DNA from 3 places in the Hoeflea phototrophica DFL-43 genome. Region 3 is predicted to be linked to each of the others. Evidence: riboswitches for the same ligand, from Rfam matches in the RefSeq annotation. Region 3 holds a riboswitch; each other region holds the start of a gene.
What was found. Region 3 has a riboswitch for cobalamin ahead of HPDFL43_RS16770 (energy-coupling factor ABC transporter permease). Riboswitches for the same ligand answer to the same signal wherever they lie in the genome.
Positions count from the first base shown of each region.

Region 1: another riboswitch for cobalamin. It lies ahead of bluB (5,6-dimethylbenzimidazole synthase); the one in region 3 lies ahead of HPDFL43_RS16770 (energy-coupling factor ABC transporter permease).
Region 2: another riboswitch for cobalamin. It lies ahead of HPDFL43_RS15305 (CbtB domain-containing protein); the one in region 3 lies ahead of HPDFL43_RS16770 (energy-coupling factor ABC transporter permease).

Region 1 is NZ_CM002917.1:2,910,016-2,915,646, forward strand. It holds gene phnD (phosphonate ABC transporter substrate-binding protein) at 1-763, opposite strand, end outside; gene phnC (phosphonate ABC transporter ATP-binding protein) at 856-1,707, opposite strand; cobalamin riboswitch at 1,888-2,084, shown strand; gene bluB (5,6-dimethylbenzimidazole synthase) at 2,135-2,815, shown strand; gene HPDFL43_RS13800 (DapH/DapD/GlmU-related protein) at 2,826-3,440, opposite strand; gene phnL (phosphonate C-P lyase system protein PhnL) at 3,437-4,144, opposite strand; gene phnK (phosphonate C-P lyase system protein PhnK) at 4,149-4,973, opposite strand; gene HPDFL43_RS13815 (alpha-D-ribose 1-methylphosphonate 5-phosphate C-P-lyase PhnJ) at 4,973-5,631, opposite strand, start outside.
Region 2 is NZ_CM002917.1:3,228,438-3,234,068, forward strand. It holds gene cobN (cobaltochelatase subunit CobN) at 1-267, opposite strand, end outside; gene cobW (cobalamin biosynthesis protein CobW) at 291-1,349, opposite strand; gene cobU (bifunctional adenosylcobinamide kinase/adenosylcobinamide-phosphate guanylyltransferase) at 1,354-1,878, opposite strand; gene HPDFL43_RS15300 (CbtA family protein) at 1,886-2,599, opposite strand; gene HPDFL43_RS15305 (CbtB domain-containing protein) at 2,612-2,791, opposite strand; cobalamin riboswitch at 2,842-3,219, opposite strand; gene HPDFL43_RS15310 (cobyric acid synthase) at 3,270-4,736, opposite strand.
Region 3 is NZ_CM002917.1:3,545,260-3,550,890, forward strand. It holds gene HPDFL43_RS16755 (SDR family oxidoreductase) at 1-738, opposite strand, end outside; gene HPDFL43_RS16760 (SDR family NAD(P)-dependent oxidoreductase) at 749-1,618, opposite strand; gene HPDFL43_RS16765 (AraC family transcriptional regulator) at 1,782-2,672, shown strand; cobalamin riboswitch at 2,979-3,189, shown strand; gene HPDFL43_RS16770 (energy-coupling factor ABC transporter permease) at 3,243-3,926, shown strand; gene HPDFL43_RS16775 (S8 family peptidase) at 4,468-5,631, shown strand, end outside.

The sequences.
Region 1 (5,631 bases), 640 kb from region 3:
CCGTGTCTTTGACGTCCTGCGGGAGTGCCTTGCGCAGCGTGACCGGGCCTTCCGGGATTGGCTTCGACTTCCAGATTTGGACGATCTCGTTCATGTCGACAAGACCGGAATCCGTGGCCTTGCGAAGAGCGCCGGAATTGTAGCCGTCTTCCCAGTTGCCCTGGCCGTCTGCCCAGGTGACGCCGGCGTCGATTTCACCATTGGCAACGGCAACGATGGTCTGCTCGTGGCCGCCGGTGAACTTGACTTCACCGAAGTAATCGCCGCTTTCCATGGAAGCGCCGGTTGCCTGCGGAATTTCGATCGAGGGAATGAGGTAGCCGGAGGTCGAGTTCGGGTCACCGAATCCGAAGGTCTTGCCCTTCATGTCGTCCAGCGAAGTGATGCCGCTCTCCTTGCGGGCAAAACCGATCGAATGATAGCTGAACGAGCCGTCGAGGTTGGTCTTGACCAGCACCGGTTCGACCGACTCGGGATCGGTCAGATAGGCCTTGGCGTAGGACGATGCGCCGAGCCAGGCCATGTCGATCGAACCGCCGAGCATGCCCTGGATCACGCCGTCATAGTCAGCGGGGGTAAACAGCTTGACAGGCACACCGAGGGCTTCCTCGGCATAGGCGCGCAGGCATTCGTTCGAAGTCAGGCGATCCTGGGCGTTCTCGCCGCCGAGGATACCGATGCGGAATTCGGTGATCGCGTCCTGTGCGAATGCGCTTGTGGACAGAAGTGCGGCAGTTGCCGCCACGAGGATTGTTTTCATCATAGGATTGTCTCCGTTCGAGGGTTGTTAGAAGGGGCAGGCGAAAGGGATGATGCCGGATTGCATTCGCTGGCCGGACTGACGAACCTTCCGGGTCAGGTTGTCTCCAGGACCACTTCGCCCGAAGCATTGGTTCGCGCCTTGACATCGGCGGGGCGGCCCTGGGCCCGCAGGCTCGTCGAGGTCATGGATTCGGATATTTCTTCGCCATCGGCGCCCGATCCGTAGATGGCGCGAACGGCTTCGGTGGTCAGCGCATCAGGCTTGCCGTCAAAGACCACCTTGCCCTGCGCCATCCCGATGATGCGCTCACAATAGTTGCGCGCGGTATCGAGCGTATGCAGGTTGGTCACCACCGTGATGCCTTCCTGCCTGTTGATGTCCCGCAGCGCGTCCATCACAATCTGCGCATTGAGCGGATCAAGCGATGCGATCGGCTCGTCGGCGAGGATCAGTTTCGGGGATTGCATCAGCGCACGGGCAATGGCGACACGCTGCTGCTGCCCGCCCGAAAGCGCCTCGGCGCGCTTCGGCGCATTCTCGGCGACTCCAAGCCGCTCAAGAATGGAGATCGCCCTCAGGATGTCTTCGCGGGGAAACAGGTTGAACATCGTCGAGAAAGTCGACCGCATGTTGAGCGTGCCATGCAGGACATTCGACACCACATCCAGCCGGGGAACCAGGTTGAACTGCTGAAAGATCATCGCGCAATCGCGCTGCCAGCTTCTGAGTTCACGGCCGCTCAGGGTCGAAACCACGCGTCCGGAGTGCGAAATCACTCCGTCGCTGACCCCTGTCAGCCGATTGATCATGCGCAGGAGCGTGGATTTTCCGGCGCCCGAGCGACCGATGATGCCAACCATCTGCCCCTCGGGAATGGACAGGCTAACAGCGTCGACTGCGGTGTTGACGCCAAAACGACGCGTCACTTCGGTCAACTCAAGCATAATCAATGTCCTTTGCGGCAATCCGGATTTAGCAGTTTCTGCAAGGTGGACTATCGGAGGCATGTGAAGCTGCGATGTCGGTTTGATGTCAGTTTTGTAACGATCCACAGAGCCCCTTCTTGATCGGGGGAAATCCTTGGAAATCGGGCATTTCCGGCCTTGCATCACGGCCCCGGCCATGCACCAATGAAGCAATCTGGTGTCCGCCAAAAGCGGGAGAATCGGGAATTCGGTGCAAGACCGGAACGTGCCCAACGCTGTAACGGGGATGGCAAGCGCAAAACGTCACTGGGACCCCCGGGCCACTGGGAAATCCGGGAAGGCGCGCCTGCCAAATGATCCGAAGTCAGAAGACCGGCCAGATGTCATAGCCTAGCAGCGCGTGGACGGCGTTGCCGGGTTTTCACGGATTGTTGGGGATCAAACAATGCCGAAGACATCTGGGCTGGCCAGAGCCGAGCCGTTCCTCGCCAGTGAACGCGACGCCGTTTACAAGGCCATTTTCACCCGACGCGATGTTCGCGACCAGTTTCTGCCCGAACCTGTTCCCGATGATGTCTTGAAGAGGCTGCTCGAGGCGGCCCATCACGCGCCTTCGGTCGGTTTCATGCAGCCATGGAACTTCATCACCATCCGCAGCCAGCCGGTGCGCAACAGAATTGCGGATGCATTTGGCCGCGCAAACGATGAGGCCGCCCGGATGTTCCCGGAAGAACGGCAATCAGACTACAAAGCTCTTAAGCTCGAGGGCATCCGCAAGGCGCCGCTCAACATCTGCATCACTTGCGACCGTGGACGAGGCGGCGACGTGATCCTGGGCAAGACCCACAATCCAAATATGGATCTCTACTCCACCGTCTGCGCGGTCCAGAACCTCTGGCTCGCAGCCCGCGTCGAGGGCATCGGCATGGGCTGGGTCAGCATCTTTCATGACGCCGATCTCAAAACCATCCTCGGCATCCCTGAGCGGATCGAGATCGTCGCCTATCTCTGCCTGGGCTATGTCGATGAGCTTTATGAGCGCCCCGAACTGCAGGTCAAAGGCTGGAACCGCCGGCTGCCGCTCGACGAGTTGATCTTCGAGGAAGGCTGGCGTGGAAAGACTTAAGGCAAGGGTTCTAGCCGCCGTGGCGCTCGAGGAACTCTTCGGCCGACAGTGCGCGAAAGTCCTTGAGCGCGGAATGCAGCTTGTCATGCTCCCAGTCCCACCAGGCAAGCGCATCAAGCCGGGAGGCGACGTCATCGGAAAAGCGTTGCCGGATCGTGCGGGCCGGAACGCCAACCGCAATGGCAAAGTCAGCCACATCCTTGGTGACCACCGCATTGGCGCCAATGCTTGCGCCATTGCCGATCGTCACCCCCGGCATCACCACCGCGCCATGACCAATCCATGTGTCATGACCGATGGTGATCCCCTGCCCGGCGCGCCAATCAAAGAACGCCTGATCGTCGCTCTCACCATCGAAATACCACGATGAGCGATAGCTGAAATGATGCAGCGAAGCCCGGTCCATCGGATGCATGCTCGCGTAAATCCGCACATGGCTGGCGATGTTGGCAAACTTGCCGATGGTCGCATAGGCGATCTGGGTGTTGTCGACGCAGTAGGAATAGTCGCCCATGGTCGAGTGCGACAGCGTACACCCGGCACCGACTTCGGTGTAGCGGCCAAGCGTCGAGTCCACGATCTTCGCTGTGGCGTGAACCAGCGGAGCTTCAGACAACTTGGTCATGCGGCAGATTTTCCGGCTGCGAATGCGGAAACGTCGATCACCTGGTCGGCGACCGCGTTGCGCACATCATAATCGTGGAAGATCCCCAGGAGCGCGGCACCTTCAGCCTTCTTGGCGGCAATCAATTCGATCACAACCTCGCGATTGGCCGCGTCCAGCGACGCTGTCGGCTCGTCGAGCAGCAGGACCGGATGGTCGGTGATGAAGCCGCGGGCAATGTTGACGCGCTGCTGCTCACCGCCGGAGAAGGTGGCCGGCGGCAACGACCAGAGCCGTTCGTGCAGGTTGAGCTGGGCAAACAGCACGCGCGCACGGTCGCGGGCCTCCTCGCGCGCCACGCCGCGCACCAGAAGCGGCTCGGCAGCGACATCCAGGGCGGACACCCGCGGGACCGCACGCAGGAACTGGCTGACATAGCCGATCGTATCGCGGCGGATCTCAAGCACCTTGCGTGGGCTGGCCGAGGCAATATCGACATGCTTGCCATTGTGCAGCACCAGAATCTGCCCGCCATCGCAGCCGTAATTTCCATAAAGCATCTTCAGGATCGAGCTCTTGCCCACACCTGAAGGTCCGCCAAGCACGGCGCAGGCCCCGGAGTTCATCGAGAAGGAGACATTGGCAACGACGGGCAGTTCAACACCACCGCGCATGTGCATGACGAAGGTCTTGTGAACCTCGGATGCAATCAGAAGGGAGGTCATCGGCTTACACCTGAAGAATGGAGGAAACGAGAAGCTGCGTGTAGGGCGCGCGCGGGTCATCAAGCACCCGGTCGGTCAGGCCTGCTTCGATCACCCGGCCATCCTTCATCACGATCATCCGGTCCGACAGGAGCCGTGCCACAGCGAGATCGTGGGTGACCACCACCACGGCGAGCCCCAGATCGGAAACCAGCCCTCGCAACAGATCAAGCAGCCGCGCCTGCACTGAAACATCGAGCCCGCCGGTCGGCTCATCCATGAAAACGAGCCGCGGATTGGTGACCAGATTGCGGGCGATCTGCAGCCGCTGGCGCATGCCGCCGGAGAAAGCGCGCGGCTGGTCATCGACCCGGTCCGCATTGATCTCGACCCGCTCGAGCCACTCGATCGCAGCTCCGCGGATGTTGCCGTAATGCCGGTCCCCGATCGCCATCAGCCGTTCGCCGACATTGGCGCCGGCCGAGACCGTCATCCTCAGGCCATCAATCGGATTCTGGTGGACAAAGCCCCAGTCGGTGCGCATCAAAAAACGCCGCTCGGCCTCCGCCATCTTGTAGATGTCGGCACTTGCGCCATCGCGCATGCGGTAGTTCACCGTGCCGCAGGTGGGCGTCAGCCGCGAGGAAATGCAATTGAGAAGCGTGGTCTTGCCAGAGCCGGATTCGCCAACAATCGCCAGCACCTCGCCCGGCCAGAGATCGAAACTCACATCGGCGCAGCCGATCCGGTCGCCATAGACCCGGGTGATGCCGTCGACCGACAGCAATGGCTGGTCCGCTGTGGCAGCCGCCACAGTGTCGTGATCATCATAAAAATCTGCCATCGCCATCACAGGCTCTCCTTCCGGCTATCAGCGTCATCGGCCGGGAGCTCACTGCCCAGCATCACCCCGCGGTGGCCTTCGGCTCTGCGGCTCTCGCAATGATCGGTGTCCGAACACACGAACATCCGGCCGCCCTTGTCGTCGAGGACAACCTCGTCGAGATAGACCTGTTCTGCCCCGCACAACGCGCAGGGTTGCTCGAACTCTTGAATTTCGAACGGATGGTCCTCGAAATCCAGGCTCACCACATCGGTGTGCGGCGGGATCGCATAGATCCGTTTTTCCCGGCCTGCGCCGAACAGCTGCAACGCTTGCGAGCGGTGCATTTTCGGATTGTCGAATTTCGGCGTTGGCGAGGGATCCATCACATAACGCCCCTCGACCTTCACCGGATAGGCGTAAGTTGTGGCGATATGGCCGTTGCGGGCAATGTCCTCATAAAGCTTCACATGCATGAGGCCATACTCCTCGAGCGCATGCATCTTGCGGGTCTCGGTTTCGCGCGGCTCAAGGAAGCGCAAGGGTTCCGGGATGGGAACCTGGTAGACAAGAACCTGACCTTCGGCGAGCGGCGTTTCGGGAATCCGGTGCCTTGTCTGGATGATCGAAGCTTCCGTTGTAGTGGTCGTCGTCGCCACACCGGCGGTCTTGGCAAAAAAGGCCC
Region 2 (5,631 bases), 320 kb from region 3:
GCTTGCCCCGCCAAGCGCCCGCACCACCACCAGCCTCGCCTTCGGCGCCATGCGGGCGATGAAGGTGTCGACCGACATCGGGTGTTTGAGATCACTCAGGCTGGCAAGCCGCCAGGCCATGGAGCCCGACGCCTGACGCGCGCCGGCAATGCTCGCAAGCTCGGTGTCGGCGGCGCTCAGGAACAGGATATCGCCGGGAGACTGGCCGAGGTCAACGGCCTCGTCACCATCGCTCAACGCCCCTTTTTGCGCGACCAGCAGATGCATCGGGACGGAGCCTCCTTATTGCCTCAGCCTGAAAGCTGGGACAGACCATCGCGGATTGCGGCTTCATCAAGATCATGAAGCCCGATCACCACCAGCCGTGTCTCGCGTGTTTCGCCGGCAGCCCAAGGCCGGTCGAAATGGGTGTCGATGCGGCTGCCCACGGCCTGGATCACCTGCCGCATCGGCTTGCCGGCAACATCGGCAAAGCCCTTGAGCCGAAGAATGTCGTGGGTCTGGATCAGCGTGACCAGGCCTTGGGTAAAGGCTGCCGGGTCGGCGACCGGTCCCAGCGACACGACGAAGCTCTCGAACTCGTCATGATCATGATCGTGTTCGTGGCCGTCCTCATGGTGAAGCTCGTGATGCGACTTGCGGTTGGCGATGTCGTCTTCCGTGCCCATGCCAAGCCCCAGAAGAACCTCCGGCGCCACCTCACCCTGCCGCGATTCCACGAATGCAGGTTTGCGCGACATGTGTGCGGAAATCCCGCTGCGCACGCCTTCCAGCTCTTCCGCACTGATCAGGTCAGCCTTGTTGAGCACGATCAGATCCGCGGCCGTGAGCTGGTCTTCGAACAGTTCCTCAAGCGGGCTTTCATGATCAAGCCCCTCGTCAGCCTGGCGCTGTGCGTCGAGCTTGTCATGATCATGGGCAAACCGTCCGGCCGCCACCGCAGCGCTGTCGACCACGGTCACAACCCCATCGACTGTCACCTGGGTCTTGATCCCGGGCCAGTTGAAAGCGGCGACCAGCGGCTGCGGCAGCGCAAGGCCGGACGTCTCGATGACGATGTGATCAGGCCGGTTCTTGCGCGCCAGCAGCTGTTCCATCGTCGGGATGAAATCATCGGCCACGGTGCAGCAGATGCAGCCATTGGTCAGCTCGACGATGTCGTCCTCCGAACAGACCTCATCGCCGCAACCCTTGAGCACATCGCCATCCACACCCAGATCGCCAAACTCGTTGATGATCAGCGCAATGCGTTTGCCATTGGCATTGGCCAGCATGTGGCGGATCAGCGTGGTCTTGCCGGCACCGAGAAACCCGGTGATTACGGTGGCGGGAATCTTGGACCCGTTCATGGTTCTAACCCTTCATCTTGAGCGGCAGACCGGCAGCGACGAAATGGACTTCATCGGCCAGACCCGCGATTGTCTGGTGGAGGCGGCCGGCATGATCGCGAAACGCGCGCGCCATGGCATTGTCCGGCACGATGCCGAGGCCAACCTCGTTGGAAACGAAAACCACCGGCCCCTTGAGGCCCGGCAGTGTTTTGGCGAGCCGTTCAAAGGCCGCATCAATGTCATGTTCGCCGAGCATCAGATTGGTCACCCACAGCGTCAGGCAATCAACCAGCACCGGGCGGTCGGCGCGCGCCGCGTCAGCAAGCGCTTCCGCCAGCTCAACCGGAGCCTCGACGGTTTCCCATCCGGCCCCGCGCCGGTCCTGGTGCGTTGAGATCCGCGCGCGCATCTCTTCATCCCAGGCCTGACCGGTCGCCAGATAGAACCGCATTGGCGAGGCCGCCTCGACCAACCGTTCGGCAAAGGCCGACTTGCCCGAGCGTGCGCCGCCGAGCACAAGCGTCACCGCTGGCAGTTTGCCGCTCACGCCCCCGTCACGCCTCTGCGTCCCGGGGAACCCGCGACAGGAAAACCCCGAGCAGGCCACCGAGCAACAGCCAGAAAAACAGTGTGGTCGCCAACGATGCCGCGGCATAGGCAGACGCGATATAGGCGGGAACTTCGCTGTAGATGTCTTCCGGCACGGGCACGCCCCACATATGCGGCGCAGCGATCAGCACAACGCCAACCGCCTTGGCAATCATCTCCGGTCTCAGCGCGATCAGCCAAAGGCCAAGTCCCGTCAGAGCGACCGTGATCATCCACCAGCTCTGGCGATCACCGAGATCCGCATAGGGAAACCCGGGCACCGCAGGCGGCAGGCTGAAGGAGGGGGCGAGTTGGACTGCAAACCAGGCACCGGCGCCAAGGAACAAGCCCCGCATCAAGGCTTCACGTCCGGCGGGAAACTCGATCCCGGTCAGAAGCGCCACGGCCGCCAGCATCAGGGCAAAGCCGCCACCGGCGACCAGATTGGCGAGAATCGTATTGCCGAAACGGCCAAACCAGAGCTGTTCTTCGCCTTCGCCATGATCATGGGAATGGCTGGCCTCTGCTTCAGCAGCGCCATGGCTGTGACCAGCCTCGCCATTCTCATAGGCTTCTGCCTGCATGATAAGCGGAATGGTTTTGACATATTGGGCGGGCGTCATCACCAAACCGGCGATAAGCCCGGCGGCAAGAGCCGCCAGGAGCAACCTGACAATCATGAGATCAATCCCTTAGTGGCAGGGAAAGCCGTAGGAATGCCGGGTGTCGTGCGCCGCGTCGTGCAGCGTCTGCGAATTGGCCAGGCCAACTCCGAACACCAGAATGGAACCGATGACCAGTGCCATCAATCCGGCAACGGTACGTGCGCCGATGCGATCGGTCAGTGAAAGCGTTTCAGTCTTAACAGCCATGACAACCTCCGTGAATGGCTTCGGAAGAACACCTCTTCCAAAGGTCCGGCTCTCAACCGGTGCGAATGGCAGGTCTCCTGGCTCGCGGGTTCTGTGCAACCAGATAAGTCGCACAACAGCAAATGCCAGCCTTCCCGACGTTTGAGGCGGTCATGAAAACGGGACGATTCGTAGACAAAGAGGCGTCCGCGCCGATTGATCATGCCGCCACGTCAGTGGCTTTCCCCGGCTTGGTTGGTTCAGATCACAGGCAAACACCATTGTTCCCCCGTCACCCTGGCGTCCCGAACCGGTGACATTTGCCTAACCGCTCTACAGTCGCGGGGTCGGCTGCGATAAGGATGCCCGGCTTGGGTCCATCCCGTCGCATTCCCTTTTGATCCGGAGAGACAACTTGCATCCCTGGAACCATTCGAGACCCAAGTGATAGGCACAGGCCCGCCGGGTGTCAATCTCGATTGCGCCCTCAGATCGTCCATCAACGACCAATGACGCCGCTGGCCTCCATGATCCGTTCAAATCCAACCAAACGGCCCAGTTCCGCGGCAATATCGTCGAGCGCCGCATCGACATCTTCGCGGTAGTTCAGCAATCCACCGGTCAGTCCGAAACTCTTCAGCAATTCGGCGCGATAGGCATCCGAACCGAACAGCCCGTGAAGATAGGTCCCGGAGACGCGACCGTCCGGCGAGGTCGCACCATCGGGCCGTCCGTCGAGAATGGTCATCGGCCGGGCGCAGTCCGGGCCCTGGCTGACACCCAGATGGATCTCGTAACCCTCAAGCGGCAGATCGCCTTGTGCGGATCGTGCGGCGATGTTGCGAACCGTTTTCTCAGGCGCCATTTCTGTCGAGATATCAAGCAGGCCGAGCCCTTCGGCGGCCGGCTCTGCGCCTTCAATACCCAGCGGATCACGCACCATGCGGCCAAGCATCTGGTAGCCGCCGCAAATCCCGATGATCCGCCCGCCACGGCGATGATGCGCCTGAAGATCCGCATCCCAGCCCTGACCGCGGAAATCGGCAAGGTCTCCGATGGTGGATTTCGAACCGGGCAGAATCACCAGCCCGGCATCCTCCGGCAGACGCTCGCCGGGTTTGACAAACACCAGCTCCACATCGGGCTCCGCGCGCAGCGGATCGAAATCATCGAAATTGGCGATCCGCGACAGCACCGGCACCGCGATCTTGAGCGCTCCTGCCTTGCCACGAACAAGCCGTTCGAGCGCCACCGAATCCTCTGCCGGCAGACGGGCTGCGGATTTGAGCCAGGGCACAACGCCGAAACAGGGCCATCCGGTAAATCCCTCGATCGCCGAGATGCCGTCGTCAAACAGGCTCACATCGCCGCGGAACTTGTTGATCAGGTAGCCCGCAATCATTGCCCGGTCGGCATCGGGCAGGATCGTGTGCGAGCCGACGATGGATGCAATCACGCCGCCACGGTCGATGTCGCCCACCAGCACCACCGGCACCTTGGCCAATGTCGCAAATCCCATATTGGCGATGTCGCCCGCCCTGAGGTTGATTTCGGCGGGGGAGCCAGCCCCCTCCACCAGCACCAGATCGGCGTCCTCGCCTATGCGGCCAAAGCTGTCCATTACCGCCGCCATCAGTTTGGGCTTGAGAGTCTGGTAATCCCGCCCGCGAGCGTGGCCGGTGACCTTGCCCTGGACGACAACCTGGGAGCCGGTTTCCGACTGCGGCTTGAGCAGGACCGGGTTCATGTGAATGCTCGCTGGCGTCCGGCAGGCCATGGCCTGCAACCATTGCGCCCGCCCGATTTCACCGCCGTCATCGGCCACTGCTGCATTGTTGGACATGTTCTGCGGCTTGAACGGACGCACTTTCAGCCCGTGATTCGCCGCAAGCCGGCAAAACCCCGCAACCAGCACGGTTTTGCCGACATCCGAGCCTGTCCCCTGAAACATTAACGCCCTTGTCATATCCTGTTCGATAGCACCCGCAACCGGCCCGCAAAAGGGCAAAAAGGCCGTTTGTTAACCGCCGCTTAATCACATTCCCAAAACTGGAGAAAGTTTTGTCTCCGGCATCTGAAATGCGACACGCCGCGGCGTATTCAATGCAGCTCAGCAGACCCAATAAGCCTAGAGCACCGGCAGATGGTGATCACCATCGAGACATTCAAACCGAACCCACCGACAGACAGTGGCCAGACAAGAGGAAGGACATCGCGATGCTTTACGTATTCAATTCCGCCAACGGCGTGCAAATCGCTTGGAACAACGTGCTTCCCTCTGAAAAAACGGGTCCCAAAAGCCCGCTTCGCAGCTTGGTCAACAACCTTATCCGGACCTCGTCGGCAGGCTGAACTGACATATCAACGCCCATTTCATGCGGCGTTCCACATTTGCACACAAGGCCGGACGGACAAACCGTTCGGCCTTTTCTCGTTGTGGCGCTTTGAGCAAGATCCAGTGGGGTTGATCGCTGAACAAAGCCCAAAATGCGAAGGCCGTCCGGACCCTGAAATCCGAACGGCCTGCCAAAATACGCTTGGCGTCCCCACATTTACGCGCGAGGTTCGCGACACCCCGGTACGCAGTACCTTGGCCGGGATGCTCAGCGGTTGTCCCCCGCCGTGAGAAGATGTGTAACCCGGACATCGTTACCGGAGAGTTAGTGAATCCCTAAGCAATCATGAATCTGGCATATTATTGCACTGCAAGACCTTACCTTAGCGCAGCGCATTCCGATTGCCCCGGGGAATGTGAAAAATCGGCATCACGGTTGATTTCTGACGCTAACTCCTTACCCTGCAAGCAGGCATTTCGACTGGGCGCCGGCTTGCGACAGAGTTCCGCGAGGCAGCTTCAGTCA
Region 3 (5,631 bases):
TGCGGCATCCTCTCCGGCGCGGAAACGCAAACGATCTCCGTCCTCATGCGCGGCTTCCCAAATGACCTCCGCTACCGTTTCAGGTGCGGAAGGGTTTGATGCCAGCTTGCCGAACAGGCGGCCCATCGCCTCGGCGGTCGGTGCATAGTCCGAAAGGCCCTCATCCATCGCGAAATCGAAAGACCTGCCGCCGAAGTTCGTTTTGATCATTCCGGGTTCAACAATGCGCACCCGAATGCCAAGCGGTTCAAGTTCGTAGTGCAGGGCCTCTGAAAGACCTTCGACCGCGAACTTGGTGCCGTGGTACAAGGTGCCAAGGGGAAAGGTGATCTGGCCGCCGATGGAAGAGATATTGATGACCGTGCCCGAACGATTTTGGCGCATATGGGGCAGAACGGCCTTGGTTACTTCCAGGAGACCGACAACATTGGTGTCAAACTGTCGCCGAATACGCTCCATCGTAAACGCCTCAAGCGCACCGTAAGCGCCGTAGCCCGCGTTGTTGAGCAGCACGTCGATCTTACCGAACTTCTCAATGCCCGCCGCCACTGCCACCGGGATGGAGGCGGCATCGGTGACATCCAGTCGCGTCACCAGCACATTGTCCAGATCGGCAAGTGTGCTGTCTTCGGACGGAGCACGCATCGTGGCGATGACGTTCCAACCTCTTGCCTGAAAGTGCCGCGCCGTTGCTTCGCCGATGCCCGATGAGGCTCCTGTGATCAGTATGGTTTTCATGTAAGCCGCCTCAAGCGTTCAGATCGAGCATCTGTTCGATGCCGAAACTGGTGAAGATATTGCGGGTGACGTCGTGGAGCACTTCGTTGTAACGCTCGATCTCAGGGCCGACGCCGACATAGTCGACCACCGTGCGGAAGGGCTTTTCACCAAGCGGCCTGTCCAGAAGAGCGACGACCGCCTCCGCAATGCGCTCCGGCCGCTGATCGGGAGTTGCGTCGAGCATCTGGACCAGTCCGTTGCTGGACATCGCGGGCACAGCGGCGAAGTCGCCGTATTCGGCCTCGCGTGCAGCATCGTTCGGTGTCACCATGCCATCAAAGAAGGCTGTCGGCATGGCGCCGGGTTCGATGATGCAGGATTCGATCCCGAACCCTGATAGCTCGGTACGGTAGCATTCGACGATAGCTTCCAGCGCCCATTTCGATGCCGAATAGGTGCCGTAGAACGGGGTCGCAATCCGTCCGATCAAACTGGAGGTGTAGAGCACGGTGCCGCGCCCCTGCGCCCGCAGATGCGGCAACGCTGCCCGCATGACCCGTTGAACGCCCATGACGTTCACGTCGAGAACCCGTGTCATGTCCTCTGGAGACATCAGCTCCTGGATGCCATAGGAGCCAATGCCCGCATTGTTGAACAAGATGTCGAGCCCGCCAAGTTGCGAGATGGCATCAGAGACACCGCGTTCGGTGCTCGCCGTGTCGGTCACGTCCATCTCGATAATCCTCGCGCCGGCCGCTTCCAGTTCGGCAACAGTCGCGGCATTCTTTCCGCTGCGGCTGCGGACACTTCCGGCGACGACGTAGCCCCTTGCCAAGAGAGCCAGCGCCGTGGGTTTGCCGAAGCCACCTGCGATACCGGTTATGAAGACATTTTTCATCTCTGCTATCCCTTCGTGTTGATATCAGCACGATAGTCGACGCAACCGCCCTAATCTTTATGATTTGTCTTGATTTCTTGCACGATCCTCCAGATCCGGACTTTTTTGGTAATTTCGTTCGCCTTTCCATGCTATGCGTAGCGCCTGAGCAAAGGAAATTGTCATGATACGCAAGGCACTGGTCACCCGAGTGTCGTCACTGCTTGATCAATCGGGATTGCGCGAGGGGGCGCTTTTCCATGAGGACAGTGGAACACACCTTCTTCGCCACGAGGCTCCCACGGGCCAGAATCCCACCGTCTATCGGCCACTGATTTGCCTCATCCTGCAAGGTGCAAAAGAGGTTGGAACCAATAAAAGAACAATAACCGTGCGCGCAGGCCAGTCTTTGATCGTCAGCCACGCCTTGCCGGTTGTGTCACGAATTACCGAGGCAGCGCCCGATTTACCCTATGTTGCGCTGGTCTTCCCGCTTGATCTGGACCTGCTCCGCTCGTTGGCCCCGGCAGTGTTGCCTTCGTCAGTCTCGCGGGCTTCGGAACCGTTTTCAATTCACCTTTGCGACACGGACGAAGAGATCGAAGATGCACTATGGCGCTATTTCAGCCAATGCGATACCGACGCGACCCGCCGCCTTTTGGCCCCGATCACCGCCCGGGAAATCCACGCCCGCCTGCTGATGGGGCCGCACGGCGAGACGCTTCATAAACTGCTGTGGCATGAGAGCACGGCCAGTCGCATTTTTCAGGCGACGAGGGACATACAAACCCATCTCGCCAGGGCCATAGCCGTCAAGGAACTGGCCCGGGATGTAGGCATGAGCAGTTCGGCCTTTTTCGAGCAATTCAAGGCTGTGACCGGAACGTCTCCGCTGCAATACCAGAAGGATTTGCGCCTGCTCCGGGCGCGCGAAGCGCTTCAGACCTCCAGCGCGAAAGTGTCGGAGATCGCATTCGGTGTTGGATACGAAAGCTCGGCACAATTTTCGAGGGAATATTCCCGAAAATTTGGACGATCGCCGCGACATGATCGCGAACTCGTGGCACTTGAGTGAACCAGTTGTCGGCCCTGCCCTGATCAGTTTGCCGTCGAAAGCATGTCTTCCGATTGTCAGCATACTTCGACAGCGTTCTGGGTAGGTATGGGCTCCAACCGCGCCTGGGCTGCCTAAAAACGTAGGTCGGCTTTGGGCCGTGAGTGCCGGTCACCGCTAAAGATCGAGGCTATGAAAAGGGCCCGGAGCCGACCGTCGCGGCGGCCCTCTCCGCGTTCGCGCAAGGACAGTTTCAAGTCGCGCACCGCTACCAGCCCTACGGCAAAAACCGTCGTTTCTGACAATTGCAAATCTCAAACCGGCGGCGTAGCTTGCGCGGATTCGGGTTCCATGAAGGCCAAGCCTTTGGGATGAAAAGGGAACACGGTAGGGACGACCCAATAAAGGGGCCCGATCCGTGGCTGCCCTCGCAACTGTGAGCGTGAGCCGCATCCACAATGCCACTGGGGAAACCCGGGAAGGCGGATGCCGGCAATCAAGCGCGAGCCAGGAGACCTGCCCGGATTTCGGGGAAGCACAACAGCTTCCGAATTCAACCTGTCGCACGAAGGGTGCGGAAAGGATTACACCATGCATATCGAACCTGGCGTCGTTGACGGCGCAAAACTGGCCTTGAGCTATGCCACGGCCGCTGCCGCAGGCGGCCTGATGATGAAAATGTCCTGGGACACGATCCGCAACGATGGCGGCCTTGCAGCCCTTGGCATGCGCTCGGTCGTCACCACGCTTATGGTCTTCACCTTCTTTGAAGTGTTCCCGCATCACGCGGTCGGCGTGTCCGAAGTTCACCTGATCCTCGGCTCGACGCTCTATCTGTTGTTCGGCGCCGGGCCGGCGGCAATCGGTCTGGCACTTGGCCTGCTGATCCAGGGTGTTGCCTTCGCCCCCTTCGACCTGCCGCAATACGGCATGAACGTCACCACGCTTCTGGTGCCGCTCTATGCCATGTCGCTGATCGCAAAGCGCATCATCCCGGCGGGCACCGCCTACAAGGATGTGAGCTACAAGCAGGCCCTGGCGCTGTCGACCAGCTATCAGGGCGGCATCGTCATGTGGGTCGGCTTCTGGGCACTGTACGGCCATGGCTTCGGCGCCGAAAACCTGTCGCAGATCGCAGCCTTCGGCGCGGCCTACATGCTGGTGATCATCATCGAACCGCTGGCCGATCTCGGCGTCCTGGCGCTCGCCAAGACGTTCTCCGGCACGCGTAACAACCCGATGTTCCACAACCGGTTGCACGGCCACGCCGCCTGACGCAGGTCCTGTTCGCTGACAAGCCGCGCGGGTTTTCTCGCGCGGCTTTTTGGTGTGACTGCCGGCAACCGAATCAGATCCATCGGACACTTCCGGCAGACCTGAAAATGCCCGCCGCGCCTCTGAACACACGCGATAAGTGTGGCGGCAAGCTTCCGGCACACCAATACAGCGCCACCCATTGCTGGAAGCCGCGCCGCTGAGGACAGAGCGCTCGCGAAGCGCAGAATGTACTCGAAAAAACAAACATGAATCGAACATTCATGACTTTTTGAACGCATGCCCGGGATTCGCAGATCCCTGAAATCGGGCGAAATTAAAATTCCGGGAAGCCACAGTACAACCAACTTTGATTTCGAATTCTCGGAAAATAGAAAACAATATCAATGCTTTATTTAGCGTAAATCGACTTCCAAATTTTGTTTCGCTTGGGGTTTGACACACCAATAAATTGCTGACTACTATTAATGCTATCTTATGTTTTGCCAGCACTCCGTAAACAGCGTTCTTTTTGAAACAGACATGACTGGGTGGTAAACACGTGGCTTGTATTGCAATCATAGATGGTATCGTTGATGCGGAATGCAACGCATTGTCGGGTGTTGCGGTTTCGGTTGAACGGGCCATGATCCCGGATGGTTTCGACAAGCCGGATTCGCATGCAACCGAAATCGCCAGCCTGATTTTCGGAAATGGCGCCAACGGCTCTCCCGAACACAATCCCCTGACATGCCTGTCATTGCCGATCTTCTTTCATTCTGGCACCGGCTCGACGGCAGCCATGGCGTCCCAGATGGATCTGGCCCGCGCTTTGACCATTGCTGCTGAACGCGACGCCGCAATTGTCAACATCAGCGCCGGACAGAAAGCCGCCAGTTCCGAAGCCGGACGGCATCTCCAGGACGCGGTCAATCTTTGCCTGAGCAAGCGCATCCTCATCATAGCTGCCGCGGGAAATGACGGCTGCGCCTGCTTGCATGTCCCCGCCGCCATCAATGGCGTCCTTGCGGTCGGCGCGATGGATCTCGACGGCCGTCCGTTTGAGAAAAGCAATTTCGGCGCAGCCTACAAAGCCAATGGCATCCTGGCGCCGGGCGTCGAACTGCAGGTCACCGGCACCGGCAACGAGGCGTTGACCCGTTCCGGAACGAGCTACGCCACGGCCGTGGTCACACAAGTCGCCGGCCAGTTGCTGGCACAGGCCCAACGCACCGGCGTCGCTATGGACCCGATCGACATCATGTCGGTCATACTTGATAGCGCTGATGCGTGCGTTCCCGAGCAGGACGAGGATTGCAGCCGCATCCTGGCCGGACGGCTCAACATCGCTGCGGCCTTTCAACTCTTCGAGGAGCGAGCCTTTGCACGGACACCCCCACTCCCCGTTCAGCCCAGCCATCTTACGCAACCCAAACCACTGGAGGGAATTCACATGAGCGATGTACACCCGACTGCCCAAGCAAGCCCAATTGCCGCACAGCCCGCCCCGGCGCCACAGCCGGCACCGGTTATGCCGCAAGCTGCGGCAAGTGCGACTGACATGATGCAGCCCGCCGCTGACATCGGGCAGAGTGCCTGTTCCTGCCAGGACAAGAAGGAAGAGGTTACGGCTTCCACATCCGTCAGCGCGACAGTTCCCCCTGCAGCTTCCCCGGCCTTGCCGGTGGCCCAGTCCGCCTCCAACCCGCACAGCCCGACACTCTCG